One region of the Levilactobacillus sp. FUA 3915 genome, then DNA from elsewhere that is predicted to be linked to it. Evidence: a T-box and tRNA genes for the amino acid it is inferred to sense, from the RefSeq annotation. Region 1 holds a T-box; the other holds one or more tRNA genes.
What was found. A T-box is a leader RNA that pairs with one kind of tRNA and senses whether it is charged. The one in region 1 lies ahead of tyrS (tyrosine--tRNA ligase), so its partner is inferred to be a tRNA-Tyr.
Positions count from the first base shown of each region.

Region 2: it encodes a tRNA-Tyr, which carries the amino acid that the T-box ahead of tyrS (tyrosine--tRNA ligase) is inferred to sense. The anticodon was not compared.

Region 1 is NZ_CP168704.1:547,181-552,317, reverse strand. It holds gene ACEPST_RS02910 (IS982 family transposase) at 1-257, opposite strand, end outside; partial or broken gene ACEPST_RS02905 (divalent metal cation transporter) at 378-1,262, shown strand; T-box leader at 1,337-1,535, shown strand; gene tyrS (tyrosine--tRNA ligase) at 1,591-2,850, shown strand; rRNA gene ACEPST_RS02895 (16S ribosomal RNA) at 3,421-4,986, shown strand.
Region 2 is NZ_CP168704.1:408,909-414,045, forward strand. It holds gene ACEPST_RS02320 (leucine-rich repeat domain-containing protein) at 1-2,331, opposite strand, end outside; tRNA gene ACEPST_RS02325 (tRNA-Gln) at 2,686-2,757, opposite strand; tRNA gene ACEPST_RS02330 (tRNA-Tyr) at 2,768-2,850, opposite strand; gene ACEPST_RS02335 (metallophosphoesterase) at 2,933-3,733, opposite strand; gene ACEPST_RS02340 (peptide MFS transporter) at 3,828-5,137, opposite strand, start outside.

The sequences.
Region 1 (5,137 bases):
CGGCTACGTTCTGGGACGATAATTCCTGCTGCCATCAAAGTTTGGTGGAAGTGCGTTTCTGATGGGTCCCGTAAGTCTATTCGCGTAAGCATGCAGGCGATAATAGTGATATCACTGACTTTTAGCTGTTTGTAATTTTGACGGAAACGAATATATTTTGGCAAAAGTTGGTAAACAGGTGTGATAATTTTGATGAATTTCTGGATAGTCTCTTGAATTAAATTGAATTTTGGGATAGTTTTAAGGAGGCCTTGCATTTACGGTTCTTCTTTCTGGTTTAGTCACCTTAGAAGCTACCGCAAATGCGGGCTTTTTGCATACTATTTGATTTGATTCAAGATTCTATCCAATAAATATTACATGACTAGCACTACGCGTTACTATTGTTATTAACTAAACTGGGCTTCCGTAAAATTGAAGCTATCGTCTTGTGCTTGATCACGGTGATCCTGGTGGTCTTCGCCTACGAAGTCATCATTGCGCAGCCGAACATGGGCGCAGCCGTGGCCAACTTCATTCCGCGGCCAGAAATTGTGCATCCCGGGCAATTAACCATGGCCTTAGGAATTGTGGGGGCAACCGTGATGCCACATAACCTGTATTTACACTCTTCAATTTCACAGACCCGTAAGTTTGACCGAGAAGACCCGGCTGAAATGGCGCGGGCCGTGAAATTCACGACTTGGGATTCTAACATTCAATTGTTTGGCGCATTTGTGATCAACTGTCTGTTACTTTTGCTGGGGGCAGCGATGTTCTTCGGTAAGGGGACGGATCAGTTGGGCACGTTCGGTAACCTGTACGCAGCTTTACAGGATAACCACTTGGCAGGCGCCGTGGCGTCACCCGTCTTATCCACGCTGTTTGCCGTTGCTTTACTGGCGTCTGGGCAAAACTCAACGATTACGGGAACACTGACGGGACAAGTTATTATGGAAGGTTTCATCAATATGAAGATTCCTTTGTGGGTCCGGCGACTGGTTACCCGGCTGATTTCCGTGGTGCCCGTGATTATCGCGACCGTCTTTTACGGGGGAAGCGAACGCGCACTGGATAACCTGCTGGTGAATTCACAGGTCTTCCTGTCGATTGCTCTGCCATTCTCCATGATTCCGTTGACCATCTTTACCTCCTCCAAGAAAATCATGGGGGAGCAGTGGGTCAACAAGCGCTGGGTAACGGTGTTGGCATGGACTTGTACCATTGTCTTAACGATTCTCAACGTGCAGATTGTGCTGACCACGATTAAAGACTTGTTTTAGAACCTCTTTAACGTCTAGCGGGTAAAACCGCGGCCGTCTATTGACTTTTCGGTGCGCGCCCGGTATCATCAAGGGCATAAGCTAAGAAACAGTTCAGTAGTGAGGGCGGCTCCGGTCAAGAGATCTGACGATGCTGAGAGTCAGAACGTCCGTGTTCACGAATTACGCTGTGGAGCGGCCGGATTTTCCGGCGGGTCATTCCGTTAACGATGGCGAGCGGTTGTCAATTGACAACAACTTGGGTGGTAACGCGGATTTTAATTCGTCCCTGATGGCATTAGCCATTGGGGACTTTTTTATGTTGTAGCTAATTTAGGAGGAACGAAATATGTCGATTATTGATGAATTGAAATGGCGCGGCGCCATTAACCAACAGACGGATGAAACGGGTTTAGGCGACTTGGTCAACGAAAAGGCCGTTGGACTGTACGCAGGGATTGACCCAACTGGGGATTCCATGCACATTGGTCACCTGATTCCCTTCATGATTTTGAAACGATTCCAATTAGCCGGTCACCGGCCATACATTGTGATTGGTGGGGCCACCGGGTCAATCGGTGATCCTTCAGGTAAGAAGGCGGAACGGGTCTTACAAACGATGGATCAAGTTCGTCACAACCAGGACTGCTTAACGAAGCAGATGGAACACCTCTTTGGTCAAGATGGGTCCTTCAAAATTGTGAACAACTACGACTGGCTTTCAAAGGTTTCCCTGTTAGACTTCTTGCGTGATTACGGGAAGCTGTTTAACGTGAATAACATGTTGAACAAGGAAGTTGTCGCTTCACGGCTAGAGGTCGGGATTTCTTACACGGAATTCACTTACCAAATCTTGCAATCCATCGATTTTCTTCATTTATACCAAGCAGAAGATGTTCAACTGCAAATTGGTGGGGCTGACCAATGGGGGAACATCACGGCCGGTATCGACCTTATCCATAAGCAAGAGGGTGCGGACGCTAAGGCTTACGGTTTAACGATCCCCTTGTTATTGAAGGCCGATGGCACCAAGTTCGGGAAGTCTGAAGGCGGCAACATCTGGTTAGACCCAGAAAAGACTTCACCTTACGAATTCTACCAATTCTGGATCAACACGGATGACCGGGACGTTGTGAAGTTCTTGAAGTACTTTACGTTCCTGAGCCAAGATGAAATCAAAGAACTGGAAGACGCGGTTGCCACGCATCCAGAAAAGCGCTTGGCCCAAACGCGTTTGGCTGAAGAAGTCACGGCGTTTGTTCATGGTGAAGACGCGGTTGCGGAAGCCCAACACATTACCAAGGCCCTCTTTTCCGGGGATGTTGCTGACCTGACGGCTAGTGAAATCGAACAGGGTTTCAAGAAGATGCCTTCCGTCACGGTTAACGCTGATCAGAAGAACATCGTTGAGTGGTTAGTTGATGACACGAAGATTGAATCCTCTCGGCGTCAAGCACGAGAAGACTTAACTAACGGTGCCATCCGCATCAATGGTGAAAAAGTCACGGCAACGGATATCGATATTGATCCAACCAGTGCGTTTGATGGTAAGTTTGTCATCGTTCGTCGGGGTAAAAAGCGTTACTTCTTAGTCCGGGTTGAAGCTTAATTGCTAAAATAATGAAGCACGCGCAGGCCATTGGCTAGCGCGTGCTTTTTTGTCGTCAAAATAAAGACGAACGGTTGTTGGATAAAAAACAGGAAACACACGGCCGTCAGGTAACTATTTGGAAGCTTTCAATCATAAGATATGCCTTTGAAAAAAGATTGTTTTATTTTCAGTTTTTAGTTGACGGGGTGGGCTGTGGTTGGTATAGTTATATACGTTGTCACGGCGATTAACCAACTAGACCAATTCGAAAGATTGAAAATAGTTGTTGACAAGCATGACAACAAAATGATATATTAACTAGGTTGCTTCGTTGGAAGTAACCGTCAACGAGAAACGTTGTTAAATCAAACTTCTTGTTGACATCAAATCAGTTAAATGATATGATGATTAAGTTGTCTGCGAGAGCAGATAGCTGGTAGACCTTTGAAAACTGAACATTGTTTCGACAAACCAAATATGTGTAGGGCGGTTTGATACTTGGTATCAAACCCAAACAATATTTGCGAAGTCAATTCGCTTTTATAACAAAAAGTAACAACAATCGATGAGCTATTCAAGCATCATCTTTAAGATGAGAGTTTGATCCTGGCTCAGGACGAACGCTGGCGGCATGCCTAATACATGCAAGTCGAACGAGCTTCCGTTGAATGACGTGCTTGCACTGATTTTAACATTGAAGCGAGTGGCGAACTGGTGAGTAACACGTGGGAAATCTGCCCAGAAGCAGGGGATAACACTTGGAAACAGGTGCTAATACCGTATAACAACAAGAACCGCATGGTTCTTGTTTGAAAGGTGGCTTCGGCTATCACTTCTGGATGATCCCGCGGCGTATTAGTTAGTTGGTGAGGTAAAGGCCCACCAAGACAATGATACGTAGCCGACCTGAGAGGGTAATCGGCCACATTGGGACTGAGACACGGCCCAAACTCCTACGGGAGGCAGCAGTAGGGAATCTTCCACAATGGACGAAAGTCTGATGGAGCAATGCCGCGTGAGTGAAGAAGGGTTTCGGCTCGTAAAACTCTGTTGTTAAAGAAGAACACTTCTGAGAGTAACTGTTCAGAAGTTGACGGTATTTAACCAGAAAGCCACGGCTAACTACGTGCCAGCAGCCGCGGTAATACGTAGGTGGCAAGCGTTGTCCGGATTTATTGGGCGTAAAGCGAGCGCAGGCGGTTTCTTAAGTCTGATGTGAAAGCCTTCGGCTTAACCGGAGAAGTGCATCGGAAACTGGGTAACTTGAGTGCAGAAGAGGACAGTGGAACTCCATGTGTAGCGGTGGAATGCGTAGATATATGGAAGAACACCAGTGGCGAAGGCGGCTGTCTAGTCTGTAACTGACGCTGAGGCTCGAAAGCATGGGTAGCGAACAGGATTAGATACCCTGGTAGTCCATGCCGTAAACGATGAGTGCTAGGTGTTGGAGGGTTTCCGCCCTTCAGTGCCGCAGCTAACGCATTAAGCACTCCGCCTGGGGAGTACGACCGCAAGGTTGAAACTCAAAGGAATTGACGGGGGCCCGCACAAGCGGTGGAGCATGTGGTTTAATTCGAAGCTACGCGAAGAACCTTACCAGGTCTTGACATACTATGCAAATCCTAGAGATAGGACGTTCCCTTCGGGGACATGGATACAGGTGGTGCATGGTTGTCGTCAGCTCGTGTCGTGAGATGTTGGGTTAAGTCCCGCAACGAGCGCAACCCTTATTATCAGTTGCCAGCATTAAGTTGGGCACTCTGGTGAGACTGCCGGTGACAAACCGGAGGAAGGTGGGGATGACGTCAAATCATCATGCCCCTTATGACCTGGGCTACACACGTGCTACAATGGACGGTACAACGAGTTGCGAAGTCGTGAGGCTAAGCTAATCTCTTAAAGCCGTTCTCAGTTCGGATTGTAGGCTGCAACTCGCCTGCATGAAGTTGGAATCGCTAGTAATCGCGGATCAGCATGCCGCGGTGAATACGTTCCCGGGCCTTGTACACACCGCCCGTCACACCATGAGAGTTTGTAACACCCAAAGCCGGTGAGATAACCTTCGGGAGTCAGCCGTCTAAGGTGGGACAGATGATTAGGGTGAAGTCGTAACAAGGTAGCCGTAGGAGAACCTGCGGCTGGATCACCTCCTTTCTAAGGAATATACGGAGGCTACACATACTTTGTCGAAACAATGGTCAGTTTTGAGGGGCTTACCTCTCTAACTTGTTCTTTGAAAACTAGATATTATCAAATATTTTCTAATAATTATTTTTATTAATAATTAAACCGAGAACACTGCGAA
Region 2 (5,137 bases), 140 kb from region 1:
ACCAGAGGCAACCGTGGTGATCGTGCCGTTTTGATTAGCCACAATCGCACCCGCAACACCGGCGTTCAACAAGGTTTGTCCAGCGAAGGCATAGTCCCCGATGGTTCCAATCTGACCGCTAGCATTGATTTTCTGCAAGCTATTATAAGCAAATGAATAATTTTCCAGACTGTTCATGTTCGACCCCATCTCGAGGTCAGCCAGCTTGTTATAAGCAAACGCATATTTCCCAACATCATGAACGTTGTCGCCCAGCGTCAGGGTCCCACTTAATTGATTATGTTCAAACGCTTCATCGTTAACGGTCACCAAGCCGGTCCCAAAGGTCAAACCGGTCAATTGGTTGTTCACAAATGCATCAGCCCCGACGTTGGTTAACGTATCCGGAAAATGCAGCGTGCCCGTCAGGTTATTGTTGGCAAACGCATTGGCTTCAATCGTTGACAAGGGGGCCGTCCCCAGCTCAAGTCGCGTCAATTGGTTACCACCCGCAAAGGCCGACTCGCCAATATTGGCCATTTGATCCGATAACGCCAGCGTCCCGGTCAATTTATTCCCGTAGAAGACATACTTTTCAATCGTGTTTAGCTTGGTCCCGCCAGTCAAACCAGTCAACTGGTTGCCACCCGCAAAGGCATACTCACCAATACTCGTCATTTGATCCGACAACGTCAGGGTCCCGGTCAATTTATTCCCATAGAAAGCATATTTTTCAATCGTGTTCAGCTTAGTCCCGCCAGTCAAAACGGTCAGTTGGTTATTGGCAAAGGCCGACGTCCCCACGTTCAAGATGCTGTCGGGGAGATTCAGGGTACCCGTCAGCTGATTATCGGCAAACGTTTGTGGCCCAATCTCCGTCAATTTGTCATTCAACGTCACGCGACGCAGCCGGTTATCCCAGAAGGCTTGGTCTCCCAGGTGCGTCAGACTGGCTGGTAAGTTAAGTGACCCAGCTAATAAGTTATGGGCAAACGCCGCCGTTCCAATCGACGTCACGCTGTCGTCCAGCTGCAAGCCAGTCAACTGGTTCATGTCGAAGGCGTCATCCCCAATACTGGTGATGGTCGCGGGAATCGTTAACGTGCCGGTCAGTTGATTATTGGCAAAGACGCCGGTGTTCAATAGGCTCAAACCAGCATCCAAGGTCAATCCAGTCAGCTGATTGTTAGCAAAGGCTTGATCCCCCAGCGCGGTCAGTGTCTCAGGTAATACCAAGTGGCCCTGAATCTGGTTGTTCGCAAAGGCCGCCGTCCCAATTGAGACCACGTTTTGGCTCAACGACAGCGACTGAATCGTATTATTTTCAAAGGCATCGTCCGCAATGCTAGTCACCGAATTGGGAATGACTAACTGCTGAAGCTGATTGCTCTGAAAGGCCCCGGCGTTGATCTGCTGCAAGTTCCCCAGATCAACCGTCACCAAGTCGTTATTGGCAAACGCCCCGGCCCCCACGGACCAGATACCGCTCGTAAATTTGATCGTTTTTAATTGGTTATTCGTAAACGCATAGTCCCGAATGACCTGTAGATTTTGGCCCAGCGTCACATCCGTTAGCCCCGCCCCATTGAAGGCGTTCGCGGCAATCTCCGTGACCGGCAAGTTCAAATAGGTATCCGGAATCGTAATCTGCGTGCCGTGCGTCTGATTGGCAAAACCCGTCACCACGTAGCCGTCCTTGCCCTCATTTAACGTGTAGGCCAGTGCCGACTGCGTATCAGCATCGGGAGTCGTGGTCGGCGCTGTCAGCACACCGCTCGCAGGTGTCGCATCAGGTGTTGAATTCGTTGTGTCTTCAGTCGATGGTTCGTCTTGTCCCGTTGGCTGCTCCACGTCTCTTAACAGTAAATACCGAGTCGCTCGCAGCGATGGCTTGATTGCCGTTGGTGTTGTTTTCTCGGATGAAACCATTGGCTTGGGCGTCACCGGCGTCTGTGTCGGCGTGACTGGCGTGATTGGTTTCGTCCCAGTCGTTGGTGCTGGTTTCGTTGTCGGTTCAGAACTCGGTATCACGGGTTTAGCCGGCTCTTCCGGTGTCACCGTCTCGTCTGACGTCCCAGTACCTTTCTGAGCGGAACCAGTCCCAGCACCGGTACCTGTTTGTCCAGACTGCGACACATCAGCCGGCGTGACCGAACTCGTCGCTTGGGTGGTCGCCACATTCTCCGTTTGGGGCTCACCGTCACCAGCAGTCGTTTCTCGGGTATCCGCAAAGACCGGCGTCGTGACGAGCATGACCCCCGCCCCTAGGCTCACTAAGGTGACACCGGCATAGATCCACCGACAACTAGGTTGCTGAACTTGACTAAGATGTTGCCATTTTTCTTTAAACATCAACTGCCACCCCTTTCACGAGCACCGACTGCCCCTTTTAAGATTATCCTAACACCCCACGAACTATTTGTCAGCGCTGATAAATTGAAAACTGGGGTAACGATTGTCCCTATAATTTGCTGGTGCCATGTTCTATACCCAGTTGACGCCGCCAGAACCCGGATTAGTGCACCGGTTTTCTCACGTTTTTGTCTAGCCACTGACTCATTTACAGGACGACCGCCCCAAAATGTCCAATTTTAAAATAATTTCGTGAAATACACAAAAAGGCGCTCGAGAAATTCCTCGGGCGCCATAATCTAAAATATAAATGAACGCATAAAAAAACAGTCACACACCGTGACTGTTCCTTAGTTGGGCTAGCTGGGTTCGAACCAGCGCATGACAGGATCAAAACCTGTTGCCTTACCACTTGGCTATAGCCCAATAATAAAAATGGTGGGGAGTGGATTCGAACCACCGAACCCGAAGGAGCGGATTTACAGTCCGCCGCGTTTAGCCAGACTTCGCTACCCCACCAAAACGTGAATCGTCGTAACGAATCAACTACACTATCATACAAAAAACTGCATAAATCGTCAAGACTTTTTTGCAGTTTTTTTTATTTTAAATTCAAAATCCTTAATTGGCGCTGCCATTCAACAAAAAAATCGGGCTGGGACCACTCGTCGATTCGCCGATTATGGTACCCAACTGCCTGATTGTAATAGGTAGTCGGGCCAAAGGTTGCGGGGGCGAAGCGGCTGTGGACGTGACCGAATAAAGTATCAGCCACTGAATATTTTTCCAAAACGGCCCCAATCCGCGGGCTCCCTAGCATGGCATTGGCCATGTTCCAGAAACGATCGTCATCCGTATACCGGATATAGTCCTGGCGTGGGACAAAGTGGGTCATAAACAGGACCCGTTTGCCGGCGACCTGTGCCTGTACCAATTGATCGGTCATCTGTGCCACGACCTGATTCAGCCGTTCCGGATCACTTTGGGGTTGTTCAATGCTACTGTCGATCCAAAAGGCCCGCTTCCAGCTCAAAAAATTCCGGCCGACCAGGTTATTAGCAAATTGATAATCATACCAGCCATTATTGCCGATTACCCGCCAGTTAGTCCCCGGAAGGTCTAAAGACCCACGATGGAAGTAAACGGGCGTCTGCGACGATTCTAGGCCCGCATACGTGATATCGTGCAACATGTCATGATTCCCCGCAATAAACCGCACCTTGGCTGGTGCCATGAGCGCTTGTAACCGGGTGACGAAGGCTAGCGACTGACTAAAGTAATTGGTCACGTCACCGGCGATTAAATACAGTCCCACGTTCCGTTGGGTCAGGTACGCCGCCTGCTGTTGGGCAACGGCCTCTGCGTCCTGCTGGTTGATGTCTAAATGTAAGTCACTGATCATGGCCACCTTAACCACGTCGTCGCCCCCTTTCAAATATAGTCGCACAAAAAAATGCCACTCCATCATAGAGTAGCACTTTTTCGCCAGAAACAAATTATTTAATTCCGGCCATTAAGTTCTTAATTGGTTTAACCAGGGCAAACATAATCAGCCCAGCGACGATGGCCACGATGGCCACGCCCATGAAGTAAGCTGCTTCGTTTTCTGGCGTGTATAATTTAACGATTTGCGCGTTAACGGCTTGTCCGGCAGCATCGGCTAAGAACCACATACTCATCATTTGAGATTGGAACGCCTTTGGTGCTAACTTGGTCGTCACGGATAATCCGATTGGTGAAATCAACAGTTCGGCAATTTCAACAACTGCCCAGCTACCAACTAACCAAAGCGGACTGACCCGAGCATCCGTCCCGAACATGACAACAGGAATCACCATGATCAGGTAAGAAGCCCCAGCGAACAGCATCCCAGTTGCGAACTTGGCTGGAGAGCTAGGTTGCTTCTTACCCCAACGGTTCCACATTGCAGCGAAGAATGGCGTGTAGATCAAGATGAACAGTGGGTTTAACATTTGGTACCAAGATGGCAAAATGTGAATGCCTAAGAAATGGTTGTTCGTCTGGTTGGCAGCGAATAAGGCCAACACAGATGACCCTTGTTCTTCAATTGCCCAGAAGATCATGGCAGCGATGAACAGGCCTAAGTAAGCCCACACGTGCTTCCGTTCAGTGCTGGTAACTTTTTTACTCGTTAAGAAAATCGTGAAGTAAACGACTGGTGCAGCAATCGCGATAACGGATAATAAGAGCACGAAGTTGTTTAAGTTCAGTGAACCTAAGAGGTACATCAAGATAATGATCAATCCGAAAGCAACCAAACCAATGGTCCCACGAACGGTCAGCTTCTTCATGTCACCGGGTTCCAGTGGGTCAGTTGGGTAAAGACTATCCTTACTCAAGTACTTCTTCCCACCGATCCAGTATTGAACCAGACCTAAGAACATCCCAATAGCGGCCAAGGAGAACCCTAAATGGAAGTTGTATTTCAGGCCTAACCACCCAACCAAGAGCGGTGCGACCAAGGAACCCAGGTTAATCCCGAAGACGAAGATGGTGAACCCAGCATCACGCCGCGTATCGCCCTCATCGTAAAGTCCCCCAACCATTTCGGAAACGTTAGGCTTCAACAGCCCAGTCCCCAAAACAATCAAGAGGATTGAGATGAAGAGTGCCATGGAACCGGCTGGAACAGACAAGGCAACGTGCCCGAACATAATCAGGACACCACCGATGAAGACGGTCTTCCGACTTCCCCAGACACGGTCACTCATGTAGCCCCCAAGAACTGAGGATAAGTAAACCATGGATCCGTAAATGGACATTACGGAAGCAGCAGTTGCTTGAC